DNA from 2 places in the Microbispora sp. H10670 genome. Region 1 is predicted to be linked to the other one. Evidence: riboswitches for the same ligand, from Rfam matches in the RefSeq annotation. Region 1 holds a riboswitch; the other holds the start of a gene.
The links. A riboswitch is a leader RNA that binds a small molecule or an ion and turns the genes downstream of it on or off. The one in region 1 is predicted to bind cyclic di-AMP.
Positions count from the first base shown of each region.

Region 2: another riboswitch for cyclic di-AMP. It lies ahead of HHX33_RS31995 (NlpC/P60 family protein); the one in region 1 lies ahead of HHX33_RS36495 (CHAP domain-containing protein).

Region 1 is NZ_JABBWW010000021.1:111,423-116,373, forward strand. Features, by position in the region: gene HHX33_RS25995 (DUF2945 domain-containing protein) at 36-263, shown strand; gene HHX33_RS26000 (DUF4236 domain-containing protein) at 384-563, opposite strand; gene HHX33_RS26005 (MarR family winged helix-turn-helix transcriptional regulator) at 751-1,254, shown strand; gene HHX33_RS26010 (hypothetical protein) at 1,355-1,948, opposite strand; gene HHX33_RS36495 (CHAP domain-containing protein) at 2,098-2,898, opposite strand; cyclic di-AMP (ydaO/yuaA leader) riboswitch at 3,210-3,354, opposite strand; gene HHX33_RS26020 (SPW repeat protein) at 3,670-4,137, opposite strand; gene HHX33_RS26025 (glycoside hydrolase family 15 protein) at 4,258-4,951, opposite strand, start outside.
Region 2 is NZ_JABBWW010000038.1:1,571-6,521, forward strand. Features, by position in the region: gene HHX33_RS37535 (RDD family protein) at 940-2,388, opposite strand; gene HHX33_RS31990 (amino-acid N-acetyltransferase) at 2,535-3,086, opposite strand; cyclic di-AMP (ydaO/yuaA leader) riboswitch at 3,512-3,665, shown strand; gene HHX33_RS31995 (NlpC/P60 family protein) at 3,733-4,773, shown strand; gene HHX33_RS32000 (LuxR C-terminal-related transcriptional regulator) at 4,852-4,951, opposite strand, start outside.

The DNA.
Region 1 (4,951 bases):
AGTGCCGGCGAGACGGGGGGGGTATGCGCGGGCCCATGAGTGACAAGCGCGAATCCGAGGAACCGAAGGTCGGCGACGAGGTGACCTGGAAGAGCCACGGCGGGACCGCCGAAGGCAAGGTCGAGAAGAAGATCACCGAACGGACCGAGGAGGCCGGCCGCACCGTGGCCGCGTCTCCGGAGGAACCGCAGTACAAGGTGCGCAGTGAGAAGAGCGGCGGCTCGGCGGTGCACAAGCCCTCGGCTCTGCACCCGAAGAAGTGACGCCCGGAGAAACGAGCACGGAGAAACGAGTTCGGGGAAGTGACGCCTGGAGAAGTGACGCCGCCGGGGGTCCTGCGCCGGGCGGGCCGGAGGCCGCGCCCGGCGCGTCACGCACCCGCTCTAACTGAGCGTCTTCTTCCAGTGGAAGCCGCCGGGCAGGTTCACCGTGAGGGTGCGACGCCCGTCCGCCGTCTTGGTCACGCGGAAGGCGCGGCCGCCGTAGCTGTGGCCCACGCCGCCGCGCGACAGGTTGAGTCTGAAAGGCCCCATCTTGATTGACTTACGGTAGCTCCAGCCCATCGTTTCCCTCCGTGTTTTCCGTGCCCCCGCGACTACCCACAGAAGCGATCAGCACACGCGCTCGCACAGAGGTGCATGTCGGGACGCACCGCCACCGTCCTCGCCGTACAACTCCTGGTCACAGGGTGGGAACCTTTGTCCGGTGCAATGACGAGACGGCGGCTGGGACCGTGTAAAAACGATGCCTATGGCTAAGGATGGGGACGAGGAGCCGATCGCGGACGACCTGGAGGCCGTCACGTCCGCCGTGCTCACCGCGTCGCGGGTGCTCGTCGCGATCTCCGCACGCTCCCTCGCCTCCGCGGAGGACAGAGTCACACTGCCGCAGTTCCGGATGCTGCTGGTGGTCGGGCTGGGAGAGACCAAACTGGTCACGCTGGCCGAGAGACTCGGCGTGAATCCCTCGACCGCGATGCGGATGGCGGACCGCCTCGCCGCCGCCGGGCTGCTGAAGCGCGAGGTGAACCCGCAGAACCGGCGGGAGACGCTGCTGCGGCTGACCGACGTCGGCTCGCGCATCGTGGACGAGGTCACGGCCCGGCGCAAGGCGGAGATCGCGGCGATACTCGCCCGGATGCCCGCTCCCCGGCGTCAGGCTCTGATCACCGCCATGCGCGAGTTCACCGACGCGGCCGGCGAACCGCCCACGACCGTCTCGTTCCCGCTCGGCTGGCCCGATCCGTCCTCCTGAGCCGGCGCCCGCACGGACCTGGTGATCCGGTACGCCCGCCGGAAGCCGGCCAGGTTCGCGGCGGCGGCGCACTCGCCGGGCACGCGGTCGTCATGCGGACTCAGCATCCGGAGGCGGCGCACTCCCCCGGGATGAGGCCGCCGGAGCCACCGGCCGTCGAGGGCGTGTCGTCGCCTCCGCCGGAGCCGGTGCCCGCGCCGCCCTTCGTGCCGCCGCCCGCCTTTCCGGCCGGCCCGGTCTTCGCCTGGCCCGTGCCTCCGGGCGCCTGACCGGTGGACCCACCGGCGCCGGAGCCGGTGCCCGTGCCGTCTCCGGCGGGCGCCTGCGCGGAGCCTCCGTCCGCACCGCCGTCCGCGCCACCACCCTCGGCGTCGCCCGCCGAGCCGTCATCCGAGCCGTCATCCGTGCCGTCCTCGGCACCGGTCCCGGAGTCCGGTCCCGCCTCGGCGGGATCACCGGCGCCGTTCTCCTGCGCCGGCGCCGTCTGCTGCCCGGCACCGCCCGCGGAGGGGCCCGGGTCCGTGGCGCCGCGCAACGCGAAGCCCGCGCCCGCCGCCGCGAGTACGGCGACCAGGATCACGGCGACGATGACGAGGGGCTTCCTGCTCTTCGCGCCGGACGGCTCGTCGCTGGAGAGGATCTCCTGACGAAACTGATCATCCTGGCTCGTCTGTGAGGGGACGCGCCCGTACATGTGAGACAACTCCCAGCGGTCGTATCGGGGGAAGGCTCCACGGCTTCCGCGGGTGGCTGCCCACCCTAGCCGCGCGAGTCACCGAATTTCACAGACATCCGCAAACGATCTCAAACTCCCAGAGTGTTCCCAGGCGCCTCTCCGGCCGGTCAGCCGGGGAGGTGGAACGGCTCCTGCGCCGCGGCGGGGCCGGACACCCCGGCTCCCACGACCTCCTGGCCGCGCCGCTCGCCGCCGTACCCCTCCCGCCGCGGGCCACCCCTGCGGTGCCGTCCGCCGGACGTCGCCGCCGCGGCTGCCCTGAAGCGCAGACCGGTCACCGCGGTCGACACGAGCGCGAACAGCAGACCGGCCGGCAGGACGGCGTCGCTCGGCGAGAAGGCCGTGCCCGGCGGCTGCCCGTGACCCGCGGCCATGCTCCGCGTGGCCGACGCCGCCCCCTGGACCACCGCCCCCTGGACCGCCGCGTCCGCCGCCACGGGCTGCACGGTGACGGTCACCTTCGGGATCACCTTGACCTTGCGCGGCAGGCCGTACCCGACGATCTTGCTGGAGTCGCGCACCTTGCGCTTGAGCCAGACGCCGTCGACGTTGCCCTCGATCGTGTGGACCTTGCCGCCGACGACCTTCTCGACGATGCCGACGTGGTCGATGTCCTTGATGCGCTTCGACCCCGACCAGTCGAAGAAGACCACGGCACCGGGTTCCGGCTTGCGGCTCCAGGCGCCCTGCTGCTCGAACCACTTGGCGTGCCGGGTGGTCAGCGCGAACTCGCCGACGTGGTCCTGCACGCCCGCCCGGCTGGCCGCCCACGAGACGAACATGTCGCACCAGGGAGCCGCCTTGAAGTCGGAGTCCATGGCGATGTTGTCGGCGTACCACTCGCCGAACTTGGTCGGCTTCCCGGGCCGTTCCCGGTAGCCGAGCTCCGGGCGTACGGCGTCGAGCAACTGCTGTGCTATCGGATCGGTAGAAATCGAAGGCTCCTATGGCGCGCGTCAGAACATGACGAACCCGCCGCCGGGCACGACGGCATGCGGGCATGACCGTCACACCGACCGTCACGCCGGCGGACGCACCGGCGGACACGGCCGCGGCGGTCCCCGGGCGGGCGGGGTCGGACGGGATTCAGAAACGGGAGATGTGGCAGCCCGTCACGGGCGCGCCGTCACCCCGGAAGCCTGGAGACGTTCCAGGGCGGGCATGTGGTCCGGCGACGGAGGCCGGACCGGGTGGGCAGGTGGAGCGGACACTCCACGCGCTCTCCTCTCCTTGGCCGCCTACCGGGTTAGCTGACGGGTTCGGGCCAGGAGTAGCCCTACCGGATGGTCCGGATTCACCCCAGAAGAGACGTGGGTCCCCGGTTCCCGGGTTCGATGACATCCGGGATTCGGCGGTCGCCGGTCGTCCTCGGGTTGAGGACCACGCACCGGCGTACTGACCGGAAGCATAGTAGATCACGAGTAGGACACGACCGAAAAACCGGCAAACAGGTCCATTTCTGCACCTTCTGCACCATGCTTCCGCAGGTCCTCGCACTGACGGCACCTAATCGTGATATGCGCCACATCGTCCGGTACGGGCCCGTCTGGCACTCGGACTCCCATAAGCACGATGGCGGGGCGTGAGCGGGCTCGGGCCCTCTCACGCCCCGTCGATCCGGCCGGCCCCGCCGCGTCGGACCGCTGGCGTGGACCGCAGGCGGCGGGCTGCCGCGCCGGCTACCACTCACCGCCGGGTGCGCCGACTCCTCTCCGCCGGCCGTGCTCGTGCTGCCGGTAGTTGGCCGCGAACGCGAGCGCGCCGAGGCCGAACAGGAAGATCACCGCTCCGGTGACCACGTTGTTCCAGATGGTCGCGGTGGTCGCCGGCTGGCCTCTGATCACCCACGGCGCGATGATCGCCCAGACGCCGAGCACCGGTGTCACCCAGCTCACGCCGTACGTCCGGCCGAACGCGGAGGCGCAGCTCAGCGCGAGCGCCGTGACGACCAGCCCGACGATCAGGTTGTTGACCGTCAGGCCGCCGAACCCGGTGAATCCCACGATCCACGGCGAGATGGCGAGGTAGAGGCCGGCGAGGAGCGTCACCGCGTCCATGACCTGCGCCGGGGCGGTCGATCCCGCCCGGTCGTACGTCTGGCGCAGCTTCGTGACGTCCGGGCGTCGAGCCAGACCTGGTTGCACCATGATGTGTCACCTCTTCTCCCAGGTGGCCGGGGGCCCGAGACCCCTCTCTTGCATCATGCAACCGGGGACGGCGCGGAGGGGAGACCGCGAGACGCGCGGATTGCAGATGAAGTACATCTGTCAGGCAGATGGCGCCGGCGCCGTCAGGGCCTCCGCCGTGTTGACGATCGAGACGTGGCTGTAGGCCTGGGGGAAGTTGCCCACCTGGCGGCGGAGGCCGGGGTCGTACTCCTCCGCCAGCAGGCCGACGTCGTTGCGCAGGGACAGCAGCCGCTCGAACAGCGCCCGCGCCCGCCTGCGCCGGCCCAGCAGGGCGAGCGCGTGCGCGAGCCAGAAGGAGCAGGGGACGAAGACCCCCTCCCCGCCCGGCAGCCGGTCCACCCCGTCGGCCTCCGGCCGGTAGCGCAGCACGAATCCGTCCTCCGTGAGCTCTCGGCACACGGCGTCGACGGTTCCCGCCAGGCGGGGGTCGTCCAGCGGCAGGAAGCCGAGCCGGGGGATCAGCAGCAGCGCGGCGTCCAGCCCTCTGGAGCCGTAGAACTGGGTGAAGGTGTTGCGGCCGGGGTCGTACCCGTGGGCGCACACGTCCTGGTGGATCTCCTCCCGCAGGGCGCGCCAGCGGCCCACCGGACCGTCGAGCCCCTGCCGCTCCACCGAGGCGACCATCCGGTCCGCGGCCACCCACGCGAGGACCTTCGCGTGCACGAACGGGCGGCGCGGCCCGCGCACCTCCCAGAGCCCGTTGCCCGGCTCGCGCCACGCGCCCTCCAGATAGTCCATGAACGCGCGCGGCGGGTCCCAGGCGTCCTCCTCC
Region 2 (4,951 bases), on a different contig from region 1:
CGGCCTTACCGGATGCTCCACGAAATCGTACCCAAATGTCGGGCCGGACGGTCACCGGAAGCCGTCCGGCCCGATGTTTCGGCCGCTCGCGGCCACTACTCACGGCGGGACGGCAAGGGCTCCCACTCGGCCGTACGCTTGGCCCATAGCGGCGAAGTCGCAGGTCAGAGCGTCGCCGACCAGCGCCACGAAGGCGCGGCGACAAGGCCGAACCGGCAATCCGCCACTCTGTCAGCCACTCTGTCCGCCTCTCCATCCGGCTCTCACACAACTCTCACACAATAGGTCCGTCCCGGCACGCCGTACCGTTGATGAGCGTCACTGAAACGAGGGGACGCCGCGTCCCCCGGCACTCGGATCTTCATGACCACCGTGACCCTTCTGGTACGACCGGCGCACCCTTGACGGGATATACGCGCGTCTAAAACAGATCCCCGGTGCCGGGAAGGCTCGCAAAAAGAGAGGACCGCACCGCATCCCGACAAGATCCACTGCCCGGGCGGCCCGAAGATCGATTTAACCGGCCGCGCCACAAACGCATGGCCGCCCCCGCCGGCCGGGCCCGCCTAAGGTTTCGCGCGGCCAAACGGCCCGCCGTTTCGGGGGTCGGCACCGGGGCTCGCGGGGGACGGGCAGGCGGAGGAGCCCATAAGGCCCGGTGCGCCGCCTTCGGGCCCATAAGAGCGCCGAGCGGGTTCCATAAGCCGCTCCGGCCGGATATGGCCCGGAGCGGGGTGACGCCGGCGGACCGGAAGGATTGACGCGGCGGTGTCGCGGTCATTGCCATCTCGCGGGCGGGTCCGCCGGTCCGCCAAGCATGGCATGTCCGGGTGGTCCCGTTACCGAATTTTCCGGAGCAGGCGCCGTCGACCCCCGGAACCGTCACGCCATACGAAAAACGGGGCCGATGGTCCACGCCATCGGCCCCGTCCGCGGTCATTACTTGACCTTGACCACCACGGTGTTGGCGACCTTGTCGTGCAAAGCCTGCTGCAGCGGCTTGTCCCACAGCAGCCAGAGCACGTTGAGAAGGGCGGCCAGGTTCGCGAGGTACTTGATGAAGGGAATCCACGACAGGAACTGGAAGGCGAAGAGCACTCCGGCGCGCTTCATCGCCGCGTCCTGGGGCAGCCCCGCCGCGGTCAGCGTTCCGCCGACCGGGACGACCTTGATGCCCATCGCCATCTTGCCGAGGGTCTGCCCGCGTGAGCGCAGCATGAAGAACTCGTAGACGGCCATCACGACGCCCCCCAGCACGGCGACGAGCAGCGCGGCCAGGAAGGCCCCGCTCTCCAGGGTCGTGACGCCGGTCGTCGGGTCGATGCTGGCGGCGGTGAACACCAAGCCCCCGATGACGGCGCTGAGGATCATGTAGGGGATCCCGACGACGACACCGTCGATCAGCCGGGCGACGAGGCGCTGCCACCACTCCGCCAGCGGGGCCGGCGCGCCGGGCGGGATCGCCCCCTGCGGCGCGTACGACTGCCCGTAGGCGGGCTGGCCGTACCCCGGCGTGGCCTGCCCGCCGCCGTAGCCGGGCTGGCCGTACTGCTGCTGGCCGTACTGCTGCTGACCATAGCCCTGCTGCGGAGCCTGCTGGCCGTAACCCTGCTGCTCGTAGCCCTGCTGGCCGTACGCCTGCGAGCCGGATGCCTGCGGGCCGGTCTGCTGGCCGTACTGCTGGTAGCCCCCCTGCGACTGCTGGCCGTAGCCGCCCGTCGGCTGGCCCTGCTGCTCGCCGTAACCCTGTTGCTGGCCGTACCCGCCCTGGGAGGACTGGCCGTACTGCTGCTGGCCGTAGCCCTGCTGCGACGCCTGCTGACCGTACTGCTGGCCGTAGCCCTGCTGCGACGCCTGCTGCGGGGCCTGCTGGCCGTACTGCTGGCCATAGCCCTGCGGGCCCGTCTCCTGGCCATAACCCTGCTGGCCATAACCGCCCTGGGAGGACTGGCCGTACTGCTGCTGGCCGTAGCCCTGCTGTGAAGCCTGCTGGCCGTACCCCTGCGGGCCGGTGTCCTGGCCATAACCCTGCTGGCCGTACCCGCCCTGCGAAGACTGGCCGTACTGCTGCTGCTGACCATAGCCCTGCTGCGGGGTCTGCTGACCGTACTGCTGGCCATAGCCCTGCTGGCCGGTGTCCTGGCCATAACCCTGCTGGCCGTACCCGCCCTGTGAAGGCTGGCCGTACTGCTGCTGACCGTATCCGCCCTGGCCTGAGTCCTGGCCGGGAGTCTGCTGCGGGCCCGTCTGCTGTGCCCGATAGCCGACGACCGTGGCCTCGGGGTCGTAGTCCTGGGAAGGTCTGTCCGGGTTGTACCCGTGGTTCGAAGGCGGCGGTGGCGTCCCGTCCGACTCGTCCTGGGGGTACGGCGGCTGTCCGGTGCTCACCGTGTCACCTCGTTTCGAAGACGCATGCGCCGCATCTCAGTAGCACACGCTGATACCGCCAAAAGTAGCGACACGCGTATCAACAGTCACCTTTGCAGCGACTGACCATGACCGTCAAGATCAGCCACCAATGTCGGCATTATGACTCAATGGCGATCGAGATGCAGCAGCATTCGCGTGTTCCCCAGTGTGTTCGGCTTGACATGCTCCAGGTCGAGGAACTCGGCGACTCCTTCGTCGTACGACGCGAGGAGTTCCGCGTACACCTCGGGCGACACGGGGGTGCCCTGAATCTCGGTGAAACCATGGCGCGCGAAGAACTCCACGGCGAACGTGAGGCAGAAGACCCTGCGTACGCCGAGGCCGCGCGCGGCGTCGATGAGCGAGGCGACGATCCGGTAGCCGACGCCTCCACCGCGCACCGCCGGATCCACCGCGACGGTCCTGATCTCGGCCAGGTCCTCCCAGAGCACGTGCAGCGCGCCGCAGCCGACGACCTCTCCGCCGATCTCCGCGACCCAGAACTCCTGGACGTCCTCGTACAGCGTGACCGTGCTCTTCTTCAGCAGGCGCGGCCCGACGCCCGAGTACGCGTCGACGAGGCGGCGGATCGCCCTGACGTCCGGGGTCCTGGCCCGGCGCACCATAACGCCCCTGGCGCCGGATCCGCTCGGTGTCTGTGCGGCGACCTGCTCCATGAACGGCCAGCCTAGTGCCCCTCCCGCCGTCCCCCTCGCCTGTCGCGCGCGGATCGGCGTAGGCGGCTCCGATTTACGGTCAACCCCAAACGGTCCGTCCGACATCGCGCCTGACGTTCTGTAGCCACCGGAATACGGATCGACGCCGGATCGGACCCCGTGACGCACGTCTGGCCGCGCATCGATTTTCTCTGCTTCCGACCAGCACCTCAGATGTCACCAAAGCACCACAAACCCAGGTAGACCAGCCGGTATCACTGATCAACTCGTGACCCTAGCGTGATCATTTGGTTGTCAAACGTAGACGGGTTTGCGAGTTCTGGTTGAGCAACAACTCAGGGTGCACTATCGTCCAGCGACGATGCCGATCGTCGTGAGCGATCTCGACGATCGGGCGCCGAATCCTCGAAGCGCCGGTGCCCGAACCCTGTCGGGGGCCGGGTGCGGAGAGGAGCCGGGGACCCAATCCATGGGATCAGGATCGGTTCAGGTTCAGATCGTCCAGGGGTGAATCCGCAAGGTAGGGCTGCTCCGGCCCGAACCCGTCAGCTAACCCGGCAGGCGCTCGGCAGTGCCCAGCCGCACGACCCGTCACGACGACGCCGGCCGGTGCGGGGGCACCTATGGGAGAGGAGCTCGGTTGCGCATGCGTGGAGGACGGCAGGCGGGCAGGCACGCCCGTCGCCGACGGCCCGGATCCGGCCCGGCCGGTCCAGGTGCCATCCGGCGGTTCACCTTCGTCGGAGTCGCGCTCGCCGCGGTCACATTCGGCGCTCCGGTGGTCCGCGCGACCGCCGACCCGAAGCCGAGCCTCAAGGAGCTCGCCGCGGAGGTGGAGGACCTCTACAGCGAAATCGAGACACTCACCGAGCAGTACAACGGCGAGCGGGTGCGTCTGAAGGCGGCCGAGCGGTCCGCCGATCTCGCCAAGAAGAACCTCGCCAAGAGCGAGGCCGAACTGGAGACCCGCCGGCAGAGGGCGAGCGCCCTCGCCCAGCACTCCTACATGACCAACGGGCTCGGCAACGCCCTGGTGCTCGTGAAGTCCACGGACCCGCGGCAGTACCTCGACCAGGCCTCCACGACGTACGCGCTGGAGTTACAGCAGAGCCAGGAGGTCGCGGAGGTCAGCAAGGCGATGGACGCCGCCGCGCGGGCCAAGTCCAGCGCCGCCGCCCGCCAGAGCGAGGTCAGGAAGCTGCTGGACGGCCTCGACACGCGGCGCGACAAGATCACGAAGCTGATCAAGAAGACCGAGAGCAGCCTCTACCGGCAGGTCTCGCGAGAGGTCGGCACCGAGACGCGCAGGAAGATGTCGTTCCCCATCGTGGGGGGCGGCAAGGCCGCCCAGGCGGCGCGCTGGGCCCTCGCGCAGCAGCTCAAGCCGTACGTCTGGGGCGCGGAAGGGCCGCGCTCGTTCGACTGCTCCGGCCTGGTGATGGCCGCCTACCAGTCCGTCGGCATCAGCCTGCCCCACTACACGGGCGACCAGTGGACGGCCGGCACGCACATCTCCCGCGACCAGCTCCGCCCCGGCGACCTCGTGTTCTTCTACTCCGACCTGCACCATGTGGGCCTCTACATCGGCGGCGGCTACATGGTCCACGCGCCGCGCACCGGTGACGTCATCCACATCGCGAAGATCGCCGGACGGCCGTTCGCGGGCGGCGTGCGCGTCGCCGACTGATCACACGCATGATCGAGGTGCACGACCACCGTTCACCGGCCGCGCCCGCGTGCGCGGCCGGACGAGTTCGGGACGTGCTCAGATGAGACGGCGGCGGGCGGCCCAGGCGACGGCCTCGATAGCGGTCGCCACGCCGATCCGGTCGCAGATGCAGCGCAGCCGCCGCCGCACCGTACGG